Regions from separate parts of the Agrobacterium sp. CG674 genome, predicted to be linked through region 1. Evidence: riboswitches for the same ligand, from Rfam matches in the RefSeq annotation. Region 1 holds a riboswitch; each other region holds the start of a gene.
What was found. A riboswitch is a leader RNA that binds a small molecule or an ion and turns the genes downstream of it on or off. The one in region 1 is predicted to bind thiamine pyrophosphate.
Positions count from the first base shown of each region.

Region 2: it holds a riboswitch for thiamine pyrophosphate, as region 1 does, so the genes downstream of both, thiB (thiamine ABC transporter substrate binding subunit) here and thiC (phosphomethylpyrimidine synthase ThiC) in region 1, are expected to answer to the same signal.
Region 3: it holds a riboswitch for thiamine pyrophosphate, as region 1 does, so the genes downstream of both, ACQZ51_RS12745 (hydroxyethylthiazole kinase) here and thiC (phosphomethylpyrimidine synthase ThiC) in region 1, are expected to answer to the same signal.

Region 1 covers NZ_JBNWDZ010000005.1:324,475-329,200, forward strand. Annotated here, with positions in the region: gene ACQZ51_RS16310 (amino acid--[acyl-carrier-protein] ligase) at 1-381, opposite strand, end outside; gene ACQZ51_RS16315 (acyl-CoA dehydrogenase family protein) at 386-1,567, opposite strand; gene ACQZ51_RS16320 (acyl carrier protein) at 1,567-1,818, opposite strand; TPP riboswitch at 1,986-2,097, shown strand; gene thiC (phosphomethylpyrimidine synthase ThiC) at 2,202-4,025, shown strand; gene thiO (glycine oxidase ThiO) at 4,027-4,726, shown strand, end outside.
Region 2 covers NZ_JBNWDZ010000005.1:205,687-210,412, reverse strand. Annotated here, with positions in the region: gene thiP (thiamine/thiamine pyrophosphate ABC transporter permease ThiP) at 1-1,436, opposite strand, end outside; gene thiB (thiamine ABC transporter substrate binding subunit) at 1,455-2,468, opposite strand; TPP riboswitch at 2,507-2,615, opposite strand; gene ACQZ51_RS15810 (ABC-F family ATP-binding cassette domain-containing protein) at 2,693-4,513, opposite strand; gene ACQZ51_RS15805 (thiamine diphosphokinase) at 4,517-4,726, opposite strand, start outside.
Region 3 covers NZ_JBNWDZ010000004.1:70,570-75,295, reverse strand. Annotated here, with positions in the region: gene thiD (bifunctional hydroxymethylpyrimidine kinase/phosphomethylpyrimidine kinase) at 1-378, opposite strand, end outside; gene thiE (thiamine phosphate synthase) at 375-1,034, opposite strand; gene ACQZ51_RS12745 (hydroxyethylthiazole kinase) at 1,021-1,758, opposite strand; TPP riboswitch at 1,824-1,926, opposite strand; gene iolG (inositol 2-dehydrogenase) at 2,006-2,998, opposite strand; gene telA (telomere resolvase TelA) at 3,120-4,457, opposite strand; gene ACQZ51_RS12730 (M24 family metallopeptidase) at 4,534-4,726, opposite strand, start outside.

The DNA of each region.
Region 1 (4,726 bases):
CGTTGGATAGAGCGGATAGCAGGCCGCCGGTGTCAGAACGATGTCGGTCGCCTTCTGGTCCTTGGTCCAATCGGTGCCGTCATCCATGCTTTTCAGCAGGCTGACATGATCAAGCTCGCAGCCGCAAAAGGAATGCACGGTTCCCGCCAGCTGCGGAAAGCTCTTCATGTAGCCGCTTTTTTCGAAATAGGCACGGTTGATGCCGGGCGGGAAGCGAATGGCTTCGGCCTTATCAGGGCCACCGACCCTGTCGATCAACCGCTCGAAAGCAACGATGACGTCTTCGAACTGGCCGCTGCGACCATAAAGGCCGTCCACGCCGGTATCGATCAAAAGTCCCTTGTCGAACAGGCGATCGAGAAAGGAAGTCTGCATGTCCATGGTCTTATCCCAAAAGGCTGATGTCCTGCTTCTGAACGAGCAGGAGATTGGCAGAATTGCCCAATATGCGGTCGTTTGAAATCATGAGCTGCGCTGAATGCGCATCGCGTAAATGTCTGCCGAGACTGTAAGGCGTCCCGTTTTTGTAGCCCATGATGCCGCAGATCAGCATGGCATGGTTGATGATTTCCAGAATGGTTTCGGACGAGCAGATCTTCACATTGTTCATGGCGATGGCAAAAGCCATGGACATGAGTGTCTCAGGGTAGTCCTTGGTCTGGTCGTAGGCCCTGAGACCGGCGATGATGTTCGATTTGACGATTTGCAGCTTGTTGGAAACCTCTGCCAGACGAATTGCACCAGGAGGCGCTACACCGGGCGATTTACGGGCCGCAGCGCGAACGAAAGCCTGCGCACGGGCAACAGAATCAGCCGCAATGCCGTACCAGACGCCGCTCCAGAAAAGATGCGATGTGGCAAGCATGGACTGCGCGGCGATTTCGGCAAAGGGTTTCTGGAAAATCTGCTGCGACGGTGCTTCTCCCTTGAACAGAAAGCCATCGGAGCAGGTGCCACGCATGCCGAGCGTGTTCCAGACATGGGTTCTTTCAAGGCTGTACTGGTGTTTCAGGAACACCGTCATCACTTGGTCTGTTGGCGCAGCATCGGCATGAGCGCGGGAGGTGATCAGGATTGCATCGGCTTCGCTGCCGTAGGAAATGACTGTCGCGTCTTTCTCAAGACGGCAATGGTCGCCATCTACGTCAATCGCGCAGATGGAGTTGCGCAGATTTCCGCCAATGCCGCCTTCCGTGGTTGCCGAACCCAGCAACAATTGCTCATCGGCCATGCGGCGCATGAAGGCGCTGTGCCATTCGCTTTCTTCCCCATGCTCGACAAGGCTCGATGCCTTGATCTGATGCATGGCAAAGATCATTGCTGTCGCGGAGCAGGCCTGCCCCAGCGTGCAGCAGACATCGGTGATTTCGCTTGGGCTTGCGCCTTCGCCGCCCAGATGGACGGGAACCTGAATGCCAAGCAGGCGCTCTTGTCGAAGGGCAGCGATCCCTTCTTTTGGAAAGCGCCCCGCTTGATCGACATCGTCTGCGTATCGTGCAGCGATTGCGGCCACACGCTTTGCTCGAACAGACAGCGTTGCGTCACTTGTGGCCACGGACAGGTCCATCAGGCAGCCTCTTTTCCATCAAGAATGGCTTTTACGGTGGTTTCGATTGCGGAAATGCTGGCGAAAGATTTTCGGTTCAACATGCTGTCTGGAAACTCGATATCAAAAGCATCTTCCAGTCCGAGCATCAGCTGCACCGAGGCAAAGGAAGAAAGTCCCGCAGCGTAAAGATCTGCTTCATCTGCGATTGTATCAACGGGAACAGGAAGTTGACCGAATTTCGAAAGTATTTCACGAATAATTGAATTCATTTCAAGTAGTCTCCAGTCGAGTAGGCGCGATCATAGCTCAATATCGGAATTACGTTGTAAAAAATAAAATTGGAATAAACGGCTAGGTTAATTTCTTGTGACGACGTTTGATTTCGGCGCAAATTTGGTAACGCCTTGACAAATCGTGCCCACGGGTTTCTCATTGGCGCATTCACCAGGGGTGTCCCGTCAAGGGGCTGAGATACTGCTACGATGCGCAGTGACCCGTTGAACCTGATCCAGTTCATACTGGCGTAGGGACGGTGCACACGCGCAAAAAGCAGCCTGGCTGCTACGGATCACGTCTTACATCCGTTTGCCCGTGGTTTTTCGTCTTTCATGCTCGAACTGGGTCTCCAACTCTTTTGCTTTGGAGCCTCACGATGAACATTGTTGCCAAGACCATCACCCCCACAGTCACCACAGGTCCGCTTCCCGCCTCGACCAAGGTTCACAGGCCGGGCGTGCTTTACCCTGATATCCGCGTTCCCATGCGCGAAATTGCCCTTCACCCCACAGCGGGTGAGCCGGCTGTCACGGTTTATGACGCTTCCGGTCCCTACACCGATCCCAAACATGTCCTCGACATCGAAGGTGGTTTGCCGCGCCTTCGCCACGCCTGGGCCGTGGCTCGGGGGGATGTGGAGGCCTATGAGGGCAGACACGTCAAACCTGAGGATAACGGCTTTGCGACAGGCGAAAGGCTGACGCCTGAGTTTCCCGTGCGAAACCAGCCGCTGCGGGCGAAAGACGGCAAGGCCGTTACGCAATTGGGCTATGCGCGGGCAGGGATCATCACGCCCGAGATGGAGTTCGTCGCGATCCGCGAAAATCTTGGCCGCGAAGCCGCAAAGGAAAAGCTGGTTCGAGATGGCGAAAGTTTCGGCGCTCACATTCCCGATTACGTCACGCCGGAATTCGTGCGGCAGGAAGTGGCGGCAGGCCGGGCGATCATTCCCGCCAATATCAACCACCCGGAAGCCGAGCCGATGATCATCGGCCGCAATTTCCTCGTCAAGATCAATGCCAATATCGGCAACTCCGCTGTCACATCATCGATGGCGGATGAGGTCGACAAGATGGTCTGGGCTATCCGCTGGGGTGGCGATGCGGTGATGGACCTTTCGACCGGTCGCAACATTCACAACATCCGCGAATGGATCATCCGCAACGCACCGGTGCCGATTGGAACAGTTCCGCTCTATCAGGCGCTGGAAAAGGTGGGTGGCATTGCCGAAGACCTGACCTGGGAGGTTTTCCGCGATACGCTGATCGAGCAGGCCGAGCAGGGCGTCGATTACTTCACTATCCATGCCGGGGTGCGGTTGCACTACATTCCGCTGACCGTCAACCGCGTGACCGGCATCGTGTCGCGAGGCGGCTCGATCATGGCCAAGTGGTGTCTGCACCACCATAAGGAATCATTCCTCTACGAGCATTTCGAAGAGATCTGCGACATTTGCCGCGCCTATGATGTGTCCTTCTCGCTGGGTGATGGTCTTCGTCCGGGCTCGATTGCCGATGCCAATGACGCCGCGCAATTTGCCGAGCTGGAAACGCTGGGGGAACTGACGCAGATTGCCTGGGCGAAAGATTGTCAGGTGATGATCGAAGGTCCGGGTCATGTGCCCATGCACAAGATCAAGGAAAACATGGACAAGCAGCTGAAGGTCTGCGGAGAAGCGCCCTTCTACACGCTTGGGCCGCTGACGACCGATATCGCGCCGGGTTATGACCACATCACGTCAGGCATCGGAGCCGCGATGATTGGCTGGTTCGGTACCGCCATGCTTTGCTATGTCACCCCGAAGGAGCATCTGGGCCTGCCGGATCGCAACGACGTGAAGGTGGGTGTGATTACCTACAAGATTGCCGCCCATGCAGCCGATCTGGCCAAGGGCCATCCCGCCGCGCAGATCCGCGACAACGCGCTGTCCCGCGCGCGTTTTGAATTTCGCTGGGAGGATCAGTTCAACCTGTCGCTGGACCCGGAAACGGCCCGGTCCTTCCATGATGAGACCTTGCCGAAGGAAGCGCATAAGGTTGCGCATTTCTGCTCCATGTGCGGTCCCAAATTCTGTTCGATGCGCATCTCCCATGACATCCGCGCCGAGGCGCAGAAGGAAGGGCTGGAAGCCATGGCGGAGAAATTCAAGCAGGGCGGCAGCCTCTATATGCCGCTCGATACGCCCGTCGCTGGTGAGTGAGATGCGTATTCTCATCAAAGGAGCGGGCGTCATGGGCCTGACGGCCGCTCTGGAAATGGCCAGGCGCGGTTTGTCGGTGGAGATGCATGACACCGCAGCGAAGGCGGGGCACGGTGCGTCCTGGTATGCCGGTGGCATGCTGGCGCCCTGGTGCGAGCGGGAAAGCGCCGATGAGGCCGTTATCCGGCTTGGGTGTTCCGCGCTGGACTGGTGGGATGAGGCAACGCCGGGTCTGGTCGTGCGCAACGGCACGCTGGTCGTTGCCCCGGCACGCGACAAATCGGAACTTGCCCGGTTTGCCGCGCGCACGAGCCAGCATCGCAGCGTCGGCGAGGAGGAGATTGCCGCATTGGAGCCCGATCTTGGTGGGCGCTTCCGCCATGGGCTTTTCTTCGAGCGCGAAGGTCATCTTGATCCAAGACTGGCCATCGCCGCGTTGCAGCAGCGGCTGATGTCGATGGGCGTGGCTTTTCATCTGGGTAGAGACGCCATCGCTGAAACGGGATTCGACAGGATTGTCGATTGCACGGGCCATGCTCAGCTCGGTTCGCTGGCAAAGCTTCGCGGTGTCAGGGGTGAGATGCTCTATCTTGCCACGCCTGATATCGCGCTCTCGCGCCCCGTGCGTCTGCTGCATCCCCGCATCCCTCTCTATGTCGTGCCGCGTGAGCCGGGGCGTTTCATGGTGGGTGCGACCATGA
Region 2 (4,726 bases), 120 kb from region 1:
CCGAGCGAAAGCGCCATGGCGAATGAAAATGCCGTCGCAACCGATCGCCATAGAACCGGCCAGTCAACGAGGCGAAGCCGGGATAGACCTGATATCCCGAGACTGGCAGCCAATCGCCCGCTGCGGGTCTGATGGGCGATGAATGCAGGTTCCAGCACCCGCATCACGAATGGCAGCGCCATCAGCATGTTGATGATGGAGGCAAGGATCGGCGCAAATGTCGATACATCGCCCAGCGGTCGCAACAGCAGAAACCAGCCACTTCCCAGAACGACCGGCGGCACGAGCAGCACCAAGGCCGATCCGGCACCCATGGCCGTGAACAAAACCCGAAGCGGAGCAGCAGGTCGTCTTTGCGCAGCGATAGCCTGGCGCGCACGCACGAGTGCGACCGAAACGAGAATGGCAAGAGACGCGGACAGGAGCGCGATCAGCAAGCTTGTCATGGCAGCCTTGAGGAATGCGCTCGCAAACAGCAGCCGCGAAAGATCCGCCGTCAGTCCAGATGCGGCGACCGCGCAGAGAGGCAATGCGACCAAAACCATGGCAAGCATGATCATCGATGCATCCCACAGACGCGCCGTCCACCTCTCGCTATCGAAGCGTCGCACGGCTTTCGCCTGCGTCAAGGCTTCCGCATCGGCAGAGGGCAGACGGGCCAGCAGCACAAGCAGCACACTGGTCATGATGATCTGCATCAGGGAAAGCGAAATGGCGCGGGGTGGATCAAAGTCAAAACGCAGCGCCTGATAGATGGCAACCTCGATCGTGGTTGCCGCAGGCCCACCTCCCAGCAACAAAACGAGTGTGAAGCTCGTTGCGCAGAGCATGAAGATCAGACCGGCGACGCCCGGGATGAGACGCGCAATGGCGGGCCATTCCACAAAGCGGAACGTCGAGACGGAGCCGAAACTAAGGCTCGCAGCGATGCGCCAATATTCCCCCGGAACCCGCTCAAGCCCGGCCAGAAAGAACCGCACCGCCAGCGGCAAATTGAAAAACACATGGGCAATCAGAATACCGGACAGACCATAGATGCTGAAAGGCTGCTCTGCGCCAGCCGCCATGAAGACCGTGTTGAAGATGCCTTGCCGACCCCAAATTGCGATAATCCCGAGCGCACCGACAATAACCGGAAGTCCCATGGGCACGGCCATGAGCCGGATAATCCATATGCGACCGGGAAAATTCCGCTGTCGCGCCAGCGCCAGCGCCACCGGCAGGCCGAGGGCTATCGACAGCAGCGTAGAAAGCGAAGCTTGCCAGAGGGTGAAGCGCAATATGCGCAGCGTATAGGCATCCAGCACCTCAGCGGACGCTGTGTCGGCATCAAACGAGAGGAGCGCCGTGACGGCAAGGCCCATGAACAAAAGAACGGCAGCAAATGCCACCGTTCCACTGACAATAAACCTGCGGCGTTCGACGCGCTCGATCATGATCAAGAGCGGCCCGTCTTACTTGACGCTCATCGCAGCCAGCCATTCATCGATCCAGCCCTTGCGGTTTTTGGCAACCTCTTCCGGTGACATCAAAAACGTTTTGGAAGGCTGCACGAGCTTCGAAAATGCCTCCGGCAAGGGGGCCGATGTGGCCGCAACCGGCATCATCCAGTTGTTTTCCGGAATGGCGTCCTGAAAGCCCGGCTTCAGCATGAAAGCGAGAAACTGCTTTGCCAGCGCCTTTTCCGGCGCGTTCTTCAACATGCCAGCCACTTCGATCTGGATATAGTGACCCTCTTCGAAGCTTGCAGCCTGATAGCGATCCGTCTTTTCCAAGACCATGTGATAGGCGGGAGACGTGGTGTAGGAAAGAACCATCGGCACCTCTCCCTTGGTAAACAGGCCATAGGATTCAGACCAGCCCGGCGTCACCGTCAGCACACGGTTCTTGAGCTTGGCCCAAGCCTCCGGCGCCTTGTCTCCATAAACCGACTTGACCCACAAAAGCAGCCCGAGACCCGGAGTGGATGTGCGCGGGTCCTGTATCGCGATCTTCTGCGAGGGATCGCCCTCGACCAGTTCCTTCAGGCTCTTCGGTGGGTTCTTCAGTGTCTGCGTGTCGTAGACGACAGCGAAATGACCGTAATCATAGGGCACGAAAACGTCGTCCTTGAACCCACCCGGCACCTTTGCCTCAGACGTATCGATGCCTGATACCTCGAACAATCCCGTCTGGCGGGCCTCCGTCACGAGGTTGGTATCCAGACCCAACACCACATCTGCGCTGGAGCCTGCACCTTCCAGCTTCAGACGGTTGAGCAAAGCCACGCCATCGGCCACGCCGACGAAGTTGACTGTGCAATTGCAGGTTTCTTCGAAGGACGCTTTGACCTTGGGGCCGGGGCCCCACTCGGAAACAAAGCTCTCATAGGTGTAGACCGTCAGCACCTTCTTGTCTTGCGCATGGGCGAAACCGGGCAATGCGAAAGACGCGGCAACAAGACTATAAATGAACAGACGACGCATCAGACAACCTCCTCGAATGGACGAACGGGAAAGTGGCGTCTGGATGGAAGCCGTCTAATCCCTCCGCCGGTGTTAACCGGATCAGGTTCTTCGGGTTGGCAAATGCCTCTCAGCCCTGCCCTATCAGACAAAGCACCCCGTTAGATCTAGGCAAAGCTGTAATTGGTTGCCGCGGTATTGGCAAGATGCAGACGAGACACCCGCGCCGGGGGTGCGGCTCGCGTCCGTTAGCCTTCCATTTCCTCGCGCAGCATCTCAAGCTCCAGCCATTCTTCTTCCATGGCCTCCAGCTTTTCGCGAAGCTTCGACATTTCGTCGGCCAGCGTGTTGAAGGCTGTGGGGTTCTTGGCAAACAGCTGCGGATCGGCCATGCGCTCTTCGCGCTTGGCTATTTCGGCCTGCGCCTTTTCCATTTCCTTGGGCAGATTTTCCAGCGCGAACTTCTGCTTGAAGGAGAGTTTCACTTTCGCCTTGCCGGTGTCACCGGATGATGAGGCGGATGCTTTGCTCTTTTCCTGCTTCTCCGCCTTCTTCTTCTCGTCAGACGCGCCCTTGCGCTGCGCCATCATATCCGAGTAGCCACCGGCATATTCAATCCAACGGCCATCCGGCGCTTCGGGATTGGCAGGCGCAATCGTCGATGTGACGGTGCGATCGAGAAAGTCGCGGTCATGGCTGACGAGGATGACGGTGCCGGAAAAACCGGCAACGATTTCCTGCAGCAGATCGAGCGTCTCGATATCGAGATCGTTGGTCGGCTCATCGAGGATCAGAAGGTTTGTCGGCTTTGCCAGAATGCGCGCCAGCATCAAACGCGCGCGCTCGCCGCCGGAAAGCCTGCGAATGGGCGTGCGGGCCTGTTCAGGCTGGAATAGAAAATCCTTCATATAGCCGGTGACGTGCTTCACCTCACCATTGACCAGCAGGTTCTCGCCCCGCCCATCAGTCAGATAGTGAGCGAGCGTATCCTCAAGGTTGAGATCCTCACGCTTCTGGTCGAGCGTGGCAATCTCCAGCTTGGTGCCGAGCTTGACGGTGCCGCTATCCGGCTCAAGCTGACCCGTCAACATCTTCAGAAGCGTCGTCTTGCCCGCGCCGTTGGGTCCGACGAAGCCGATGCAATCGCCGCGATGCACGCGCAGGGAAAACGGTGCAACGATGGTGCGATCGCCATAGGATTTCGTAATCGCATCGGCCTCGACCACCAGCTTGCCAGACTCGCGCCCTTCAGCGGCAGTTGCCTGCACAGTACCCTGCGGGCCGTTGTGACCGCGATAGGAGGCGCGCATATCGCGCAACTCGCCCACGCGGCGCATATTGCGCTTGCGCCGGGCGGTTACGCCATAGCGCATCCAGTGCTCTTCGCGCTCGATGGCTTTGCCAAGCTTATGCTGTTCCAGCTCTTCTTCTTCCAGCACCTTGTCGCGCCATTCTTCGAAATGGCCGAAGCCCCGGCTGAGACGGCGCGACTGGCCGCGATCCAGCCAGACGGTGGCTGTGGAGACCTTTTCGAGAAAACGGCGGTCATGGGAAATCAGAACGAGCGCGCTGCGCGTCTGCTGCAACTCGCCTTCCAGCCATTCGATTGTTGGCAGGTCGAGATGGTTGGTCGGCTCATCGAGCATCAGAATGTCAGGCTCAGGCGCCATGACGCGCACAAGTGCTGCGCGTCGGGCTTCGCCGCCGGACAGGCTGGATGGATGTTCAAGACCCGTCAGCCCCAGATGTTCAAGCAGATAAGTGACGCGGTAGGCATCATCACCCGGCCCCAATCCCGCTTCGGCATAGGCCTGCACCGTCTCAAAACCTTCAAAATCCGGTGCCTGTTCCAGATAGCGGATGGTGGCGGACGGATGCCGGAACACCTCACCGGACTGCGCCTCGACCAGACCGCCTGCAATTTTCATCAGCGTGGATTTGCCAGAGCCGTTGCGGCCGACGAGGCAGATGCGATCTCCCGGCTCAACTTGCAGGTTTGCACCATCCAGCAGCGGATTAACGCCAAAGGTCAGCTTGATATCATCGAGTTTCAAAATAGGGGGTGCCACGGTTCAGGCTCCGGTCAAATCATAGGGACGGGCAAGCACGATGGCTTTGCCGCTTTCAAGGCGAAGGCGCAAAGCGCCCTCCGCCACATTGGAAATAGTGCGCGACGAGCCGAAGGCAAGCGCAAAGTCTTCAAGAGGATAGCGCGCATTGTCGATATCCAGCCCCTCCAGCGCGGTAAAACCGGCGATGGAGAACAGGGAACCGGCAGGCAG
Region 3 (4,726 bases), on a different contig from region 1:
TCGGCTGCGCAACGTCTCGATGGCGTCCTCCTGCAACAGGCGATCACCCGATGTCGCGACCATCACCGGGTCCAGCACAAGCGGCTTGTCGATACCGTGGAGACCAGCGGCTATGGTCTCAATGGTCTCAATCCGCGATACCATGCCGATCTTGACCGCACTGACGTTGATGTCGGAGAAAACGGCATCCATTTGAGCGCCGATCATCGTTGCGGAGATATCTTCGACAGCGGTCACGCCCCGCGTGTTCTGGGCGGTAATGGCGGTGATGACGCTGGCGCCGTATACACCCAAGGCAGAAAACGTCTTCAGGTCCGCCTGAATTCCTGCGCCGCCACCGCTGTCGGAACCGGCAATCGTCAAGGCAATCGCTGTCATTGGCGTTCCTCCAAAGCCGCATCCACGGCATGCCGAAAAGCTTGTGTGGCACCGGCAATATCAACAGCGCGGAACAAGGCCGAGATGACAGCAATGCCATCGGCACCGGCCTCGATCACGCTCGGCAAAGTCTCCAGCGAGATGCCTGCGATGGCACCCACTGGCATATGGGCCCGGTCGCGTTTCAGCTGCGCGCGCAACAGCCGAAAGCCTTCAAGCCCGACCGGCGCATCGGGATTGACCTTGGACACGGTCTCGAAAACACCACCGATACAGGCATAGTCAGCCGGTGAACCGGCGACGCGTTTTGCATCGTACATGTTCTTGACGGTCATGCCGATGATAGCATTGTCGCCCAAGAGACGCCGCGCCATATGGGCATCCATGTCATCTGCGCCCAGATGCACACCATCCGCTCCGCATGCTAGCGCCACATCCACACGGTCGTTGATAACAAGGGGAACGCCGGTTGCCTTCAGGGCCTCTCGAATGAGTGTAGCCTGCTCGATCATCTGCCGGGTCGAGCCATGCTTGTCGCGATACTGAATGATTGTTGCGCCGTGCAGGGCGGCAACGGCTGCCAGTTCCGGCAAAGGAGCAATATCACATAGCGATGCATCGACCAGCGCATTCAGCCGGTAATCAATCTTCATCATGGTCAATCCTCGCATGGGACAAGATATCTTGCTCGGTGACGGCGTTCAGTGCGTCCAGAAATGCGGCTTCGAATGTGCCCGGGCCACGCGCAAGTAAGGCGGCGAGTTCTGCCGAGACACCTGTTACGACAAGCGCTGCCGCCGCCGCCAGCATCGCATCGGCCTCCACCGCCATGAATGCCGCGATGACGCCGCCTGAAAGGCACCCGGTGCCCGTCACCTTCGCCATCCACGGGTGGCCGTTCTGAACTTTGATCTTTCGGATAAGGTCCCGCAGCAGGTCTTCTGGCCCGGTCTGGATGCGCAGCGCCTTGCCGACATCACCGATCACGGCCATTTCAGCCGCATTGCCGCGCACGATGGTTGGGTGAAGTCGGATCAGTTCGTGCGCGAAATCTAGTCGGGATGGCGAGTAGTCGCAGTGCACTGGATCGATGATCCATGGCTTTCCGTGTTCGTTTGCGATCCCAACCGCAATGCGAATGACGCTGCGCCGCGCCGCGTCCAGTGTGCCCAGATTGATCGTCAGCGCATCGACCTTGGAAACGAAGCTCTCGATTTCCTCCTCGGACGACGTCATGGACGGAATGCCACCAATGGCGGTGATGCCATCTGCGGTGAACTTCTGCACCACGGTGTTCATCAGGCAATGGACACGCGGTCGTCGTTGTCGCACCCGCGCCAGAAGCTCCGCCGCCGTTTGTGCCGTTGGAAAACTCGCCATAACAAATGAACTCCAGACGTTTCATCACGGAGATCCAGGTCGAGCGAAGAAAAGAAAAGCATGGCCAATGGCGACTGTTCCGTTCCTACGCCGGCATGACCCGGATCAGGTTCAAGGGTCCGGCTCAGCGCCATCTCAGCATCGTCAGATGCTCCCCTCGGAATGTCTGGAAACTGTCGTTTTTTGTGTTGGGTGTCAACGACAATTAAAAGACGGAGGCAGATAGCCTCCGTCTTCTCTGCGAGTATTAGACGATCTGTACGAGCACTTTCTCGCGAGCCGATTTCAGTGCGGCATCGGCCAGTTTCAGAGCGATCAAGCCATCATGGGCAGAGGGTGAAGGTGCTACATCATTCTCGACGGAATCGATGAAGGCCTTGATTTCTGCCGCATAGGCTTCGGTGTAGCGCGTCATGAAGAAATCGTGCAGCGCCGGGCGCGTGTAACCGTCTTTCGTTGCCACTTCGATGGAAACGGGGCGCTGGTTTTCGGCGGCAACCGAGCCGAGCGAGCCATGCACTTCGATGCGCTGATCATAACCATATGTCGCGCGGCGCGAGTTGGAGATGCTGGCCTGGCGTCCGCTTGCCGTTGTCAGGATGATGCTGGCGCTATCGTAATCGCCGAGTTCACCAATTCTTGGGTCCACCAGAACAGAGCCGGTTGCAAACACGCTGACGATTTCTTCGCCCAGCAGGAAGCGGGCAATATCGAAATCATGGATCGTCATGTCGCGGAAAATGCCGCCGGAGACCTTGATATATTCAGGCGGTGGCGCGCCGGGATCACGGCTGACAATCGTCACCATCTCGACATCGCCAATCCGGCCATTATCTATGGCTTCGCGGACGGCGCGGAAATGCGGGTCGAAACGACGGTTGAAACCGAGCATAATCTTCGCGCCGGTTTCCTTGACAACCTCGATGCAGGCGGCTGCGCGGGCGACATCCAGATCGATAGGCTTTTCGCAGAAGATGGCCTTGCCAGCGCGGGCGAAACGCTCGATCAGATCGGCGTGGGTGTTGGTGGGTGTGCAGATGATGACGGCATCAATATCGGGGTTGGCGAGAACCGCATCGATGGTGCTGATTTCGCAGCCGCTTTCATTCGCAATCGCCTGCGCTGACTCGGGGAACGCATCCACGACAGCTACCAGTTTTGCTCTGGCGTCAGAGGCAATCGCCTTTGCGTGCACTTTTCCGATGCGACCTGCACCCAGCAAAGCCAATCTCGTTACCATCGTATCCTCCCGATCCTGTTGTCTGCTTATGGAACGCACATGCGAACCCCAGCTATTTTGGAATATATGTTCCAACTTGCTAGAGCGGCATTTTGTCGGTGTCAAGGCGTGGGTTATAGGCTCAAGCCTGCGGCATGCCGGGGATACGGTTGACCTCAATCATCTGCTGGATTGTGCGCTCCGCCACGCGCTCGGCGCGGACCTTCGATTGCTCTGCATCCTCGGGAAATGTGTAGGTCATGTAAGACAGCGACGTTTCCAGATCATTGTTGTTATGGCCAAGGATGGCAGCGAAATAGCTGTTCTTTGTCACGCTTGGCGGCGCAAAGTTACGATAGGCAATTTCGGCATAGAGATGGCGCAGACCATAGGGCTTCGGTGGCTCTTCCTTGGGCCAGATATCCTCGAATTTGGCTATCACCGCATCGCGCAGGGGCAGGCGAACGTCTGCTGTAAAATCGTCCACATTCAGCCCGAGCCAGGATTTTCCGTCGCTGCTTTCGCGCAGGCGGCGGTAGGCGTCGAGAACAATACGCGATTGTTCCAGCACCGGAATTTCATAGGTCACGCCGAATTTGGTGCCTTCGCCCTGCTTTGTCTTTGCCTGACCGTTGAACAACACGCTCCATTTCGAAACGCCCTTGCCATAGGGTGCTGGCGTTAATTCCGCCTGCGTGAAGACCTCGTAGGGACGCCGACCTGTCGTGCCCATCAGCCCGATGGCGACCGTCATGATATCGGAGGATTGCAGGTAGCGACGACAGCGCCGCATCACCTCGGCATAGTTCTCAAACGTGATCAGCGAGCCATGCTTGTTGGCGATCTTCGCCATTTTGATCTTGCGCGCTTCATCATAGAGCTGCGGCGTTCCGGCGGCGATTCGCAGCATGGGGTGCTCTTCGCCAAAGGCTTCGCGCAGCGCATTTCGGTATTTGGTGATGTAGGAAATGACCGTGGCCTGCGCCTTATCGCCCATGGACGCCATCTCGGCATCCCACAGCGCCTGCATCTCCGCCTTTGTCGTCACACCATTCGTAGCATCAATGAAGTCCGAGACGCGCAACAGAAAACGGGGCTTGCGACCCACCATGCTGTATTCGGCCCGCTCAAGTTTTTCCCTAATGGAATGTGCCACACCACGCACGGGATATTCAGCGGTCTTGATATAGGTGTCGAGGCGCTCACGAAGCTTTTTCATGTTGCAGATCGCCAGCGGCGTCGTCTTCGGGCCAAAGGCGTCTTTCAGCGCATATCTATATTTTACGATATAGAGTTCGAGCGTCTTCTCTGTTCGGCCATTGTCGAAGTGGAAGCGCACTTCTTCATTCCAGAGCGCGCTGATTTTCTTGGTGTCGAAGGTGCCATCGGCATTTCGTGTGGCCTGGATATTCTCGACAAATTCCGCGATCCGATCCACCAGAACAGGTGTTTTTGTTTTCCTTTTTTCGGCAGCGGACATCGATAGCTCCACAATATGATTCGTGTTTAAAAAGCATATATATTATAGATGCAAGTAACGCACAGTTAATGGTCAATCAGGAAAATGGCTGCGTTGGCGAAGTCGCAGGTCGCGTGAACCATTTCGCGCCTTCGCTGCTCATATAGATGTGGTCTTCAAGCCGAATGCCGAACCGGTCGGGATAGACCAGCATCGGTTCGTTGGAGAAGCACATGCCCGGGGCAAGCGGCATGGCGTTTCCGCGCACAATATATGGCGCTTCGTGAATT